DNA from 3 places in the Ensifer sp. genome. Region 3 is predicted to be linked to each of the others. Evidence: riboswitches for the same ligand, from Rfam matches in the RefSeq annotation. Region 3 holds a riboswitch; each other region holds the start of a gene.

What was found. A riboswitch is a leader RNA that binds a small molecule or an ion and turns the genes downstream of it on or off. The one in region 3 is predicted to bind cobalamin.
Region 1: linked by a shared signal. The riboswitch ahead of nrdH (glutaredoxin-like protein NrdH) and the one ahead of RTP54_RS04055 (aromatic ring-hydroxylating dioxygenase subunit alpha) in region 3 are both predicted to bind cobalamin.
Region 2: linked by a shared signal. The riboswitch ahead of RTP54_RS19670 (ABC transporter substrate-binding protein) and the one ahead of RTP54_RS04055 (aromatic ring-hydroxylating dioxygenase subunit alpha) in region 3 are both predicted to bind cobalamin.

Annotation. Positions count from the first base shown of each region.
Region 1 covers NZ_DALZXU010000006.1:116,475-119,743, forward strand. Annotated here, with positions in the region: gene nrdE (class 1b ribonucleoside-diphosphate reductase subunit alpha) at 1-835, opposite strand, end outside; gene nrdI (class Ib ribonucleoside-diphosphate reductase assembly flavoprotein NrdI) at 805-1,221, opposite strand; gene nrdH (glutaredoxin-like protein NrdH) at 1,239-1,460, opposite strand; cobalamin riboswitch at 1,759-1,984, opposite strand; gene RTP54_RS22650 (acyl-CoA thioesterase) at 2,141-2,941, opposite strand; gene metE (5-methyltetrahydropteroyltriglutamate--homocysteine S-methyltransferase) at 2,938-3,269, opposite strand, start outside.
Region 2 covers NZ_DALZXU010000004.1:159,641-162,909, forward strand. Annotated here, with positions in the region: gene RTP54_RS19665 (alkaline phosphatase) at 1-1,169, opposite strand, end outside; cobalamin riboswitch at 1,391-1,637, shown strand; gene RTP54_RS19670 (ABC transporter substrate-binding protein) at 1,875-2,858, shown strand; gene RTP54_RS19675 (FecCD family ABC transporter permease) at 2,855-3,269, shown strand, end outside.
Region 3 covers NZ_DALZXU010000001.1:844,963-848,231, forward strand. Annotated here, with positions in the region: gene RTP54_RS04045 (L-threonylcarbamoyladenylate synthase) at 1-297, opposite strand, end outside; gene RTP54_RS04050 (DUF6656 family protein) at 378-977, opposite strand; cobalamin riboswitch at 1,294-1,496, shown strand; gene RTP54_RS04055 (aromatic ring-hydroxylating dioxygenase subunit alpha) at 1,602-2,846, shown strand; gene RTP54_RS04060 (hybrid-cluster NAD(P)-dependent oxidoreductase) at 2,848-3,269, shown strand, end outside.

The DNA of each region.
Region 1 (3,269 bases), on a different contig from region 3:
TCTCGCGCTTGGTGTCGAGGAAGCGCATGATGTCGGGATGGTGGGCGTTGAGGTAGACGGCGCCTGCGCCCTGGCGTGCGCCGAGCTGGTTGGCGTAGGAGAACGAATCCTCGAGCAGTTTCATCACGGGGATGATGCCCGACGACTGGTTCTCGATCTGCTTGATCGGCGCGCCGGCCTCGCGGATGTTGGTGAGCGAGAGCGCAACGCCGCCGCCGCGCTTCGACAGCTGCAGCGCCGAATTGATGCCGCGCGCGATGCTCTCCATGTTGTCCTCGACCCTCAGCAGAAAGCAGGAGACGAGCTCGCCGCGCTGCTTCTTGCCGGCGTTGAGGAAGGTTGGCGTCGCCGGCTGGAAGCGGCCGGAGATGATCTCGTCGACCATGTCGCGCGCCAGCGCTTCGTCGCCGCGCGAAAGCGCCAGCGCCACCATGCAGACGCGGTCCTCGTAGCGCTCGAGGTAGCGCTTCCCGTCGAAGGTCTTCAGCGTGTAGCTGGTGTAATACTTGAACGCTCCGAGGAAGGTCGGGAAGCGGAACTTCTTGTCATAGGCGTGTTCGAACAGATCGCGCACGAAATTGAACGAATACTGGTCGAGAACCTCCTGCTCGTAATAGCCCTCGGTCACCAGGTAATCGAGCTTTTCGCGCAGGTTATGGAAGAACACGGTGTTCTGGTTGACGTGCTGCAGGAAGTACAGCTTCGCCGCCAGCCGATCCTTGTCGAGCTGGATCCGGCCGTCCTCGTCATAGAGGTTCAGCATCGCGTTCAGCGCGTGGTAATCGAGCGCCGCTTCCGTCGCCTTCAGGGGGCGTTCGAGTGTTGAGACGTCCAAAATCGTTCCATCCCGTCTTTGACATTGGCGACGTCCTCGTCGGTGCCCAGAAGCTCGAACCGGTAGAGATAGGGCACCTGGCACTTGGCCGAGATCACGTCGCCGGCGATCCCGTAGGTCGCGCCGAAATTGCTGTTGCCCGCGGCAATCACGCCGCGGATGTGGGAGCGGTTGTCCGCATCGTTCAGGAAGCGGATGACCTGTTTGGGCACGGCGCCCCGGCCGTCGTCGCCGCAATAGGTCGGCACGACCAGCACATAGGGTTCCTTGATCTCAAGCGGCCCGTCGGCCGCGCTCACCGGAATGCGGATGGCGCGAAGGCCGAGCTTGCCGACGAAGCGATGGGTGTTTTCCGAGCGCGTGGAGAAGTAGACGATCAGGCCCATCGCCCGGCACCTCAAGCTTACGAGAGCGCGCTGATCTTGTCGGGGCGGAAGCCTGCCCAATGTTCCGGGCCGGCAACGACGACGGGAAGCTGCATGTAGCCGAGGCCCTTGACCGTCTGGAGCGCGTCCTCGTCGATCGAGATGTCGATCACCTCGTAGTTGACGCCCTTGCGGTCGAGCGCGCGGTAGGTGGCGGTGCATTGGACGCAGGCGGGCTTGCTGTAGACGGTGACGTTCATTTCTTCCTCGTTGGGTCGGCTGGATCTGGACATGAAAAGGCATGCGGGCGCGCGAGCGCGTTCCGGCGAAAGGGCAGGGCTGGCAGAATGGCGACGGGCTCGGATAAGGACCGAGCACGGGTCTTCGTCAGATGCGCGGGAACCCGCGCCTCTTCGGTGGCGAATGATAGGAATTCGATGACGCGGACATGACTTCACCCCGAAGTTGAAGACGGCGCTTCCGGGGAGACGTCGAGACGATCAGGCAGGTTTCATCCTGCCTCAAGCATACCTCTGACCTCTCCGGACACCCCGCCCGTGGACGTTTATCGATCGAGGCAGGTCTCCTGGCTCACGGGTCGCTGCTTCTGCCCGGACCTTCCCGAAGCCTCATGCTTCAGTGGCCGAATGCTGGACAGTCGCTCGCCGTTTACAGTTGCGGGGGCAGCCACGGCTTGACCGGGCGAAATCGCCACGGGGCACCGTATTCCCATCTTCGCTCCCAATCCTTGCGAATCGGAAGAACCTCGAACACTAGATATAGTATATGGCCGGAAAATCGCGTCAATAGGTTCGATGGCGCGGATGCCCGATGGCGTGGGCAATATTTTCCCGGGTGTGGATAACGGGGAGTAAATGCGCGGTTCCAACAAAGCCTGTGGATGAAGAGCCGTCGTCGACGGCTCCCCAAGTCGAACACGTCAGGCAGCGAAGGCCGGAACCGGGCGGTTGTCGCGGTCGACGGCCACCATGATGAAGACGCCACGGGCCGTCAGCGTCGGTTCTCCGCCCATGAGATCTTCCGACCACAACTCCACCTCTACGGTCGTCGAGCTCCGGCCGGTGCGCACGATCCTTGCAACAATCTCGATGATCGAACCAACGGTGATGCGATGCTTGAAGTCGATGCTTTGGCAGGAGGCAAGCACCGTCGTCTTGCGGCTTGCCCGTGTCGCCACGACGAAGGCCGCCTTGGTCATCTGCGACAGCGCGTCGCCACCGAACATGGCGCCGAAGCTGTTGGCCTGGTCGGGAAAGACGATGTCGACCATGCGTACCGCATCGTCTTTCGGCGGACCGATCGCGGCAGAGGCGAGCGAAGGCAGCGACCAGCTTCCTTCCTTGCCTTCGGGCATCGCCACCATGGTGAACTGGCCGCGGGTGCAAAGATCGCTTGTGCCCTCGATAAGATCCTCGGCGATCATGTCCACCTCCACCACCATCGAGCGCCGGCCAACCTTCATCGGGCGCCCGGAAAAGCTGACGATCTGGCCGATACGGGCAGGGGCGCGGAAATCGACCCGGTCGCAGGACGCGGTGACGAAGGGGACGCGGCCGTGGCGGGTGGCGACGATGAAGGCGATCCGGTCCATCAGCGCCAGTCCCGCACCGCCGAACAGCGTGCCGTGGTGGTTGGTGTCGCCGGGAAAGACGATGTCGATCAGCGTGGATGGCGCCGGGGTTTCCCCCGGCGCCATCCAGATATTCCCGTCGTCCGTCATGCGCTTGCCGCATCCCGGCCGGAGGCGGCGAAAGATTGCCGCAACGCCTGTGCCGCCTGCACCATGTTGACGAGGGCGGGGCGCACCTCCTCCCAGGCCCTCGTTTTCAGGCCGCAATCCGGGTTGACCCAGATCTGTGCCGGCGTCAGCCCGTCGGTCGCCTTTTCGATCAGGGCCACCATCTCGTCGACCGAGGGCACCCGTGGCGAGTGGATGTCGTAGACGCCCGGGCCGATCTCGTTCGGATAGGCCTGATCGGTGAAGGCGCCGAGCAGTTCCATCTTCGAGCGCGAGGTTTCGATGGAGATGACGTCGGCATCCATTGCCG
Region 2 (3,269 bases), on a different contig from region 3:
TCCCGGCCCATGGGCGGGCCATCGTCGCCGTTGGCAATGGCATCGGATCCGCGCCGGTTGGCATAGTCGTCCCAGACGACGAGGCCGATCGGCATGTCGCAGGCGATCACCTTCCACACGGCACGCGAAGCGGCAAGCTCCCGCTTCAGCCAGTCCGCCTGCCGCCAGCCGAACAGGCCGCCGTCGCCCTCCCCCTGGTTGGGGCCGCGATAGGATCTGAGATCGACGAAAAAGACATCGAGCAGCGGACCATAGGCGATCTTGCGGAAGATGCGGCCGGGCTCGGTCGGGATGTTGCGGATCGGCGTCATCTCGTTGAACGCCCGGGCGGCGCGGGCCGCATAGACGCCGACGTCCTTTTCCGGATAGCGCGGATCGTCTCTGAGGTCCGTGGAGGCCGACCAGTTGTTCAGCACCTCATGGTCGTCCCATTGATAGAAGGTCGGGCAGACGGCGTTGAGCGCGCGCACATGGGCGTCGAGCAGGTTGTATTTCCACTGGCCGCGATATTCCTCGATCGTGCGCGCCACGTCGCGCTTCTCGTGGGTGACCACCCGGTTCTTCCACACGCTTCCGTCGCGCAAGGATATCTCGTCGGGAATGGGATTGTCGGCATAGATCGTGTCGCCGGAGTGGATGAAGAAGTCCGGCTCGTGCAGACGCATGGTGGAATAGGTCTTCATGCCGACATCGTCGATGCCCCAGCCCTGGCCGGCCGTGTCGCCGGACCAGACGAAGCGGATCGAGCGCTTGCGCAAGGGCGCCGTGCGAAACCGGCCGGTCACCGGTTCGGACACTCGATTGACGTCGTAAAGATCGGTCGCGACGAAACGGTAAAAGATATCCTGGTCGGGCAGCAGGTTTTCGAGCGAACACTTCACCGCACAATCCGTCTGCGGTGTCGCGGTGAGATCGGCAAGGCGGACCGAATTGGAAAAGCTCTCGGTTGTCGAATACTCCACCGCCACCCGCGAGGGCCTGTCGACCCGTGTCCATACCATGCCCGAGCTTGTGTCGACATCGCCTGACTGAACCCCATGGATGAATTCCGGCCGGCCATAGCCGCGGGCATAGAATGGCGTGGCAAGGCCGGAAGACGCGACAAGGCCGGCGGCACCGGCCGATAGAAGGAAGGAGCGGCGCGACAGCGTGCTGAGAATTTCGGCCAAACAAGCCTCCGGTTCGAACCTCGCGAAAGCGGGGTTTTCGCGAACCGGACCTTTGGCTGTTCTGATGTCAGCGACTTAACAGCCGCGTGAAAGAATTTGAACGGTTTGACGACAAATCGGTGAAGGCAAGGTCGAGCACCGCTTTACGGTAAGCCGCCACGCCGCTGTCGTACGGTCTCATTTTCCGCAACCTGGCGCCTTGACGGCACGCCGACGGGAACACTAAGGGTAGCGGCGACGGTTCCCCCAAGGATGACTCCGACGGGGATTAATAGGGAACACGGTGAGGACGACCCAAAAGGGACCGAGACCGTGGCTGCCCCCGCAACTGTAAGCGGAATGCCGAACACCCCTCGTGGCGCGACAGCGCGCCATGCCACTGCGATCGCGCCAGGCGCGTTGCGGGAAGGCAGGTGAAAGGCGCCTGATCCGCGAGCCAGGAGACCTGCCGTCAAGCAGAAGATCCAGCGTCACGGGCGGGGTTGCCCGGAACAGGAGTTGTCCATGATCCGCATACCCGGCGGCTTTGCGCCCTCTTTTCCCGTCCTTCTCGACGTTTGCGATCGTTTGTCTCCCGAAATCCGGCCGGCCGGCTGTCGCCGCTTCGGCTGACCCTTCGCAAGCTCACGAGAAAAGAGAATTCCCTTGAAAGCCATTTTCAATGCCGTCGGGCGCTATTGCCCATCCCTTGCCGTTTCCGTGTCCCTGCTTTTGACCGTCGCTCCCTCGACCGCTGTTGCGGCCGCGACGAGCTACCCCCTGACCTTAAAGAATTGCGGCCAGGAGGTTACCTTTAAGGCGGCGCCGACGCGCACCGCCTCGATCGGTCAGAGCACCACGGAAATTCTTTATCTTCTCGGCCTCGCCGACAAGGTGGTCGGCACCGCCGTATGGATCGGCCCTGTCATCGAGGGCTACGAGGACGTCAACGCCAAGGTGCCGCGGCTTGCCGACAACGACCCGAGCTTCGAAAGCGTCGTTGCCACCAAGCCGGATCTCGTCACCGCGCAGTTCCAATGGCATGTCGGGCCGGAGGGCATCGTCGCCACGCCGAAGCAGTTTGCCGAACTGTCGATCCCCGTCTATGTCTCGCCCGCCGATTGCGCCGCCAAGGACAACTCCGCCGGTGGCGACGGCGTGCGCCACAAATCCTTCTCGATGGAGCTGATCTACCAGGAGATATCAGAGCTTTCCGAGATCTTCGACGTGCAGGATCGCGGCGAGGCCCTGATCGCCAAGCTGAAGGCGCGCGAGGAAGCCGCCCGCGGCAAGATCGCCAATGCCGACGGCAAGCTGTCGGCGGTCTTCTGGTTCTCCAGCGCCGAGATGGACATCGATCCCTATGTCGCCGGCACCAATGGCGCGCCCGGCTACATCCTGTCGGCGCTCGGCATCAAGAACGTCGTGTCCACCGAAGAGGAATGGCCCACCATCGGCTGGGAAACCATCGCCAAGGCCGACCCGAAGATCGTGGTCATCGGCAAGATGGATCGCCGCCGCTTCCCCGCCGACGACTGGGAGCTGAAGATGAAGTTCCTGAAGTCGGATCCGGTCACCAGCCTGATGCCGGCGGTCAAGGCCGACCATATCGTCGTCATGGACGCCCAGGCGATGAACCCGACGATCCGAACCATCGAGGGCATCGAGGTGTTGGCCGACGCGGTCGAAAAAGCCGGCCTGGCGAAGTGAGGTCAGCCCCTCTGGCAATCAACCGCACGGGCGCCGTTTCGACGGCGCTCGCACTGCTTTTCCTTGCGCTGGCACTGGGCGCCGCCATCGGCGAGACCGCCATTCCGCTCGACGTCGTCGGCAAGACCGTTGCCAACCGCCTGTGGGGCGCCGGATACCCGCTCGATGCGATCGACGAGGGCATCGTCTGGAACTATCGCCTCAGCCGCGCTGTGGTGGCCGCCTGCTGCGGCGCAGCGCTTTCGCTCTGCGGAGTGGTGCTGCAGGCCCTGCTCAGGAACGCGCTCGCAGACCCCTATATCCTCGGCATTTCCGCCGGCGCATCGACCGGCGCGGTCGCCGTCGCCATTCTCGGCATTGGCGCGGGCATGCTGACGCTGTCGCTCGGCGCCTTCCTCGGGGCAGTCTTCG
Region 3 (3,269 bases):
CAGGATCAACGTTAGTGGGCCGGGCCAGAATGCCTCTGCCAGTTGTCGGGACAGGGGATCGAACGTCACATGCGCTTCGGCCATCGCCATGTCGGACACATGCGATATCAGCGGGTTGAAGCGCGGACGCCCCTTCATTTCGTAGATGCGGCCGATGGCATCGGGATTGGTGGCGTCGGCCGCAAGGCCATAGACCGTCTCGGTGGGGATGGCGACGGGCTCGCCTTCGGCAAGAACCGCGCAGGCGCGCTCGATCGCCCGTTCCGGCTCGGTCCGTGTATCGATGATTTCGGCCATATCGCTTCCCTTTCCGTGGCTTCCTTAAAGGAGCGCCGGCGAAAACAGAATGATTTTCTTTATGGAGGCGTCGCCGCCGCTCAGAGGCTGCGGATGATGCGCCGCAGCGCCTCGTCGCGCGCACCGAGCATCAGCACGTTCTTGAGCGCCACCTTTGGATCATCGGTGCGAAAGATGAGGCCGTTGTCGCTGACGCTGCGGTTGATCGTCATCTGTCCTTCCTGCGCGTCGGGTTCGATTGCGACGGCGAAGTACATCCGCGAATAGCCGGTCTGGATGCGTTCGAAGAAGTGTTTTTCGTCGCCGAGGTCGCAGAAGAAATTGGCGAAGTAGAAAGACCAGGTGACGTCCTTGGATTGGGCGAGATGTGTCCTCGCCGCCGTCACGTGGCAGTAGCCCAGATGCGGCCGCCCGGCGAGCGTGCGGTGGAAGATCATCTTGGGAAACTGGATCGAGGTATGGAAGCCGTTCATCCGCTTGTGCGTCGTTTCGCCGGCGGTCGTCAGCTTGTGGCCGGTGCGATTGGCAACTTCGTCATAGCTCAGATAACGCCGCTCGCGTTGCGACCACTGTCGCCGTTCGATACGGCCGGTGCGCAGGAATTCGGTGTGGACCGCCGTCTTCGCGGCGATCGTGGGCAGCTTCTCGGCTGCGGCGTCGTAATATTTGAGCTTTGCCATGAACTTCAATGCGCTGTTTGCCGGTTCTGCCGGTTTCTCCGTCAGGCGACGCTAATGCATTATGGTTAAGAGACTATTTCGACCGCGGCCGGGAAACTGGTACCACGGTGGGGGACGGCATGTCGCAAACCGGCGAAGACACCGCCCTTTCGCGCCGGTATCGCCGGAAAAAGCGACAGATGCCCAAAATTTCGTCTAACCGATTGTTTGCAAGGGGAAATAGTCGATGCCGAGGCGTTTATGGCACAGCATGCACTGTGTCGTCTTTCAGGAATCCGATGTCGTTAACCGGCAGCTGCGACGGTGGCTTCCGCGATTAGATATGCCTACTCAAGGTGCCGCCTTTTAGGGAAGGCGGAGAATTGGGAAGCCGGTCAAAACCCGGCGCTGCCCCCGCAACGGTGGTGGAGCGAAAGCCACGGCAGAAAGCCACTGGACGGGTCCGTCCGGGAAGGCGCCGGGCTGGTCCTTGCGGATAGCTCCTGAGCCCGGAAACCAGCCTTGACACGAACAGACCGTAACGGGTTGCGGCGGGCAGCCGGATCGGAGCCGTCATCGCACAGGCAATGCGCCTGCGCGGGTTCCAGTCCTGCCTCCGCGAAACAAGGCGAACGAGGACAGGACATGGACATCAAGGGCGATATGCTCCGCAAGCTGAAGGGTCGACGCGACGGCTACAGCCTCGACCGGGCCTTCTACATCGACCCCGACTATTACAGGCAGGATCTCGAAAACATCTGGTACAAGGACTGGCTGTTCATCGGCCACGACTGCGAGATCCCGCGCGCCGGCAACTATTTCACCGTCCAGGTCGGCGACTACCCCGTCGTCATCGTGCGCGACCGGCAGGGCACGATCCGCGCCCTGCACAATTCCTGCCGGCATCGCGGCTCGCGGGTCTGCTCGCAACACAAGGGGGCTTCGGCCAAGCTCGTCTGTCCCTACCATCAGTGGACCTACGAACTCGACGGTACGCTGCTCTTTGCCCGTCAGATGGGCGAGGATTTCGACAAGGCCGCGCATAGCCTGAAGCCGATCCATTGCGAAACCGTCGGCGGCTACATCTTCATCAACCTGTCCGAAAAGCCGATGGATTTCGGCCCGTTCCGCGACATGGTTGCGCCCTATCTGGCGCCGCATCGTCTCGGCGAGACAAAGGTCGCCTTCGAAAGCACGATCATCGAGAAGGGCAACTGGAAGCTCGTCTGGGAAAACAACCGCGAATGCTACCATTGCGCCGCCAACCATCCCGAGCTTTGCCGCACCTATCCCGAGGCCCCGTCGGCAACGGGCGTGCAGGGCGCCAAGGATGATCCTGTCATCGCCGCCCACTGGGCCAAATGCGAGGCGACGGGGCTGCCAAGCGAGTTCCGCATGTCCGAGAGCGGCCAGTTCCGCTCGGCGCGCATGCCGTTGATCGACGACGCCGAGAGCTACACCATGTCCGGCGCGCGCGCCGTACGTCGGCAACTGTCGGCTGATGTCAGCCAGAAGCATATCGGCACGCTGCTCCTGTTCCACTACCCGTCGACATGGAACCACGTGCTCGCCGACCATGCCATCACCTTCCGCGTCCTGCCGCTCGGGCCTGAATTGACGCAGGTGACGACCAAGTGGCTCGTCAACAAGGACGCGGTCGAAGGCGTCGACTACGATCTGGAAGAATTGACCCACGTCTGGACCGAGACCAACGACCAGGATCGCCAGATCGTCGAGGAAAACGCCTTCGGCATTCGCTCGCCGGCCTATCAGCCGGGGCCCTATTCGCCCGATCATGAAGGCGGCGTGATGCAGTTCGTCGAGTGGTACTGCAACTTCATGGAACAGCGCCTGCAGGGCGACGCCATGCCGCTCTTCAGGGTCGCCTGACATGCAGATGGCATCCTCCTTCCATCACTTCGACGAGCTGCACGTCTGGATCGACCGGCAGAACATGCTCGAATGCACATCGGCGGTCGTCGAGACCGCCGATGTGATGACCTTTACGTTCCGCGCCGAGAAGCCTTCATGGTTTCGTTATCTGCCCGGGCAGTTCGTCACGCTCGAACTGCCGGTGGCGGACGACGAACCGGTGATGCGCACCTACACGCTGTCGTCAACGCCCTCGCGGCCGCTGTCGATCGCCGTCACCGTCAAGGCACAGGCCGACAGCATCGGCACGCGCTGGATGTTCGATCACCTGAAACCCGGCATGCGGCTGAAGGCTTTCGGACCGCTCGGCGACTTCAGCTTCGTGCGCCATCCCGGCGAGAAGTATCTGTTCATCTCTGCGGGCTCCGGCGTCACGCCGAT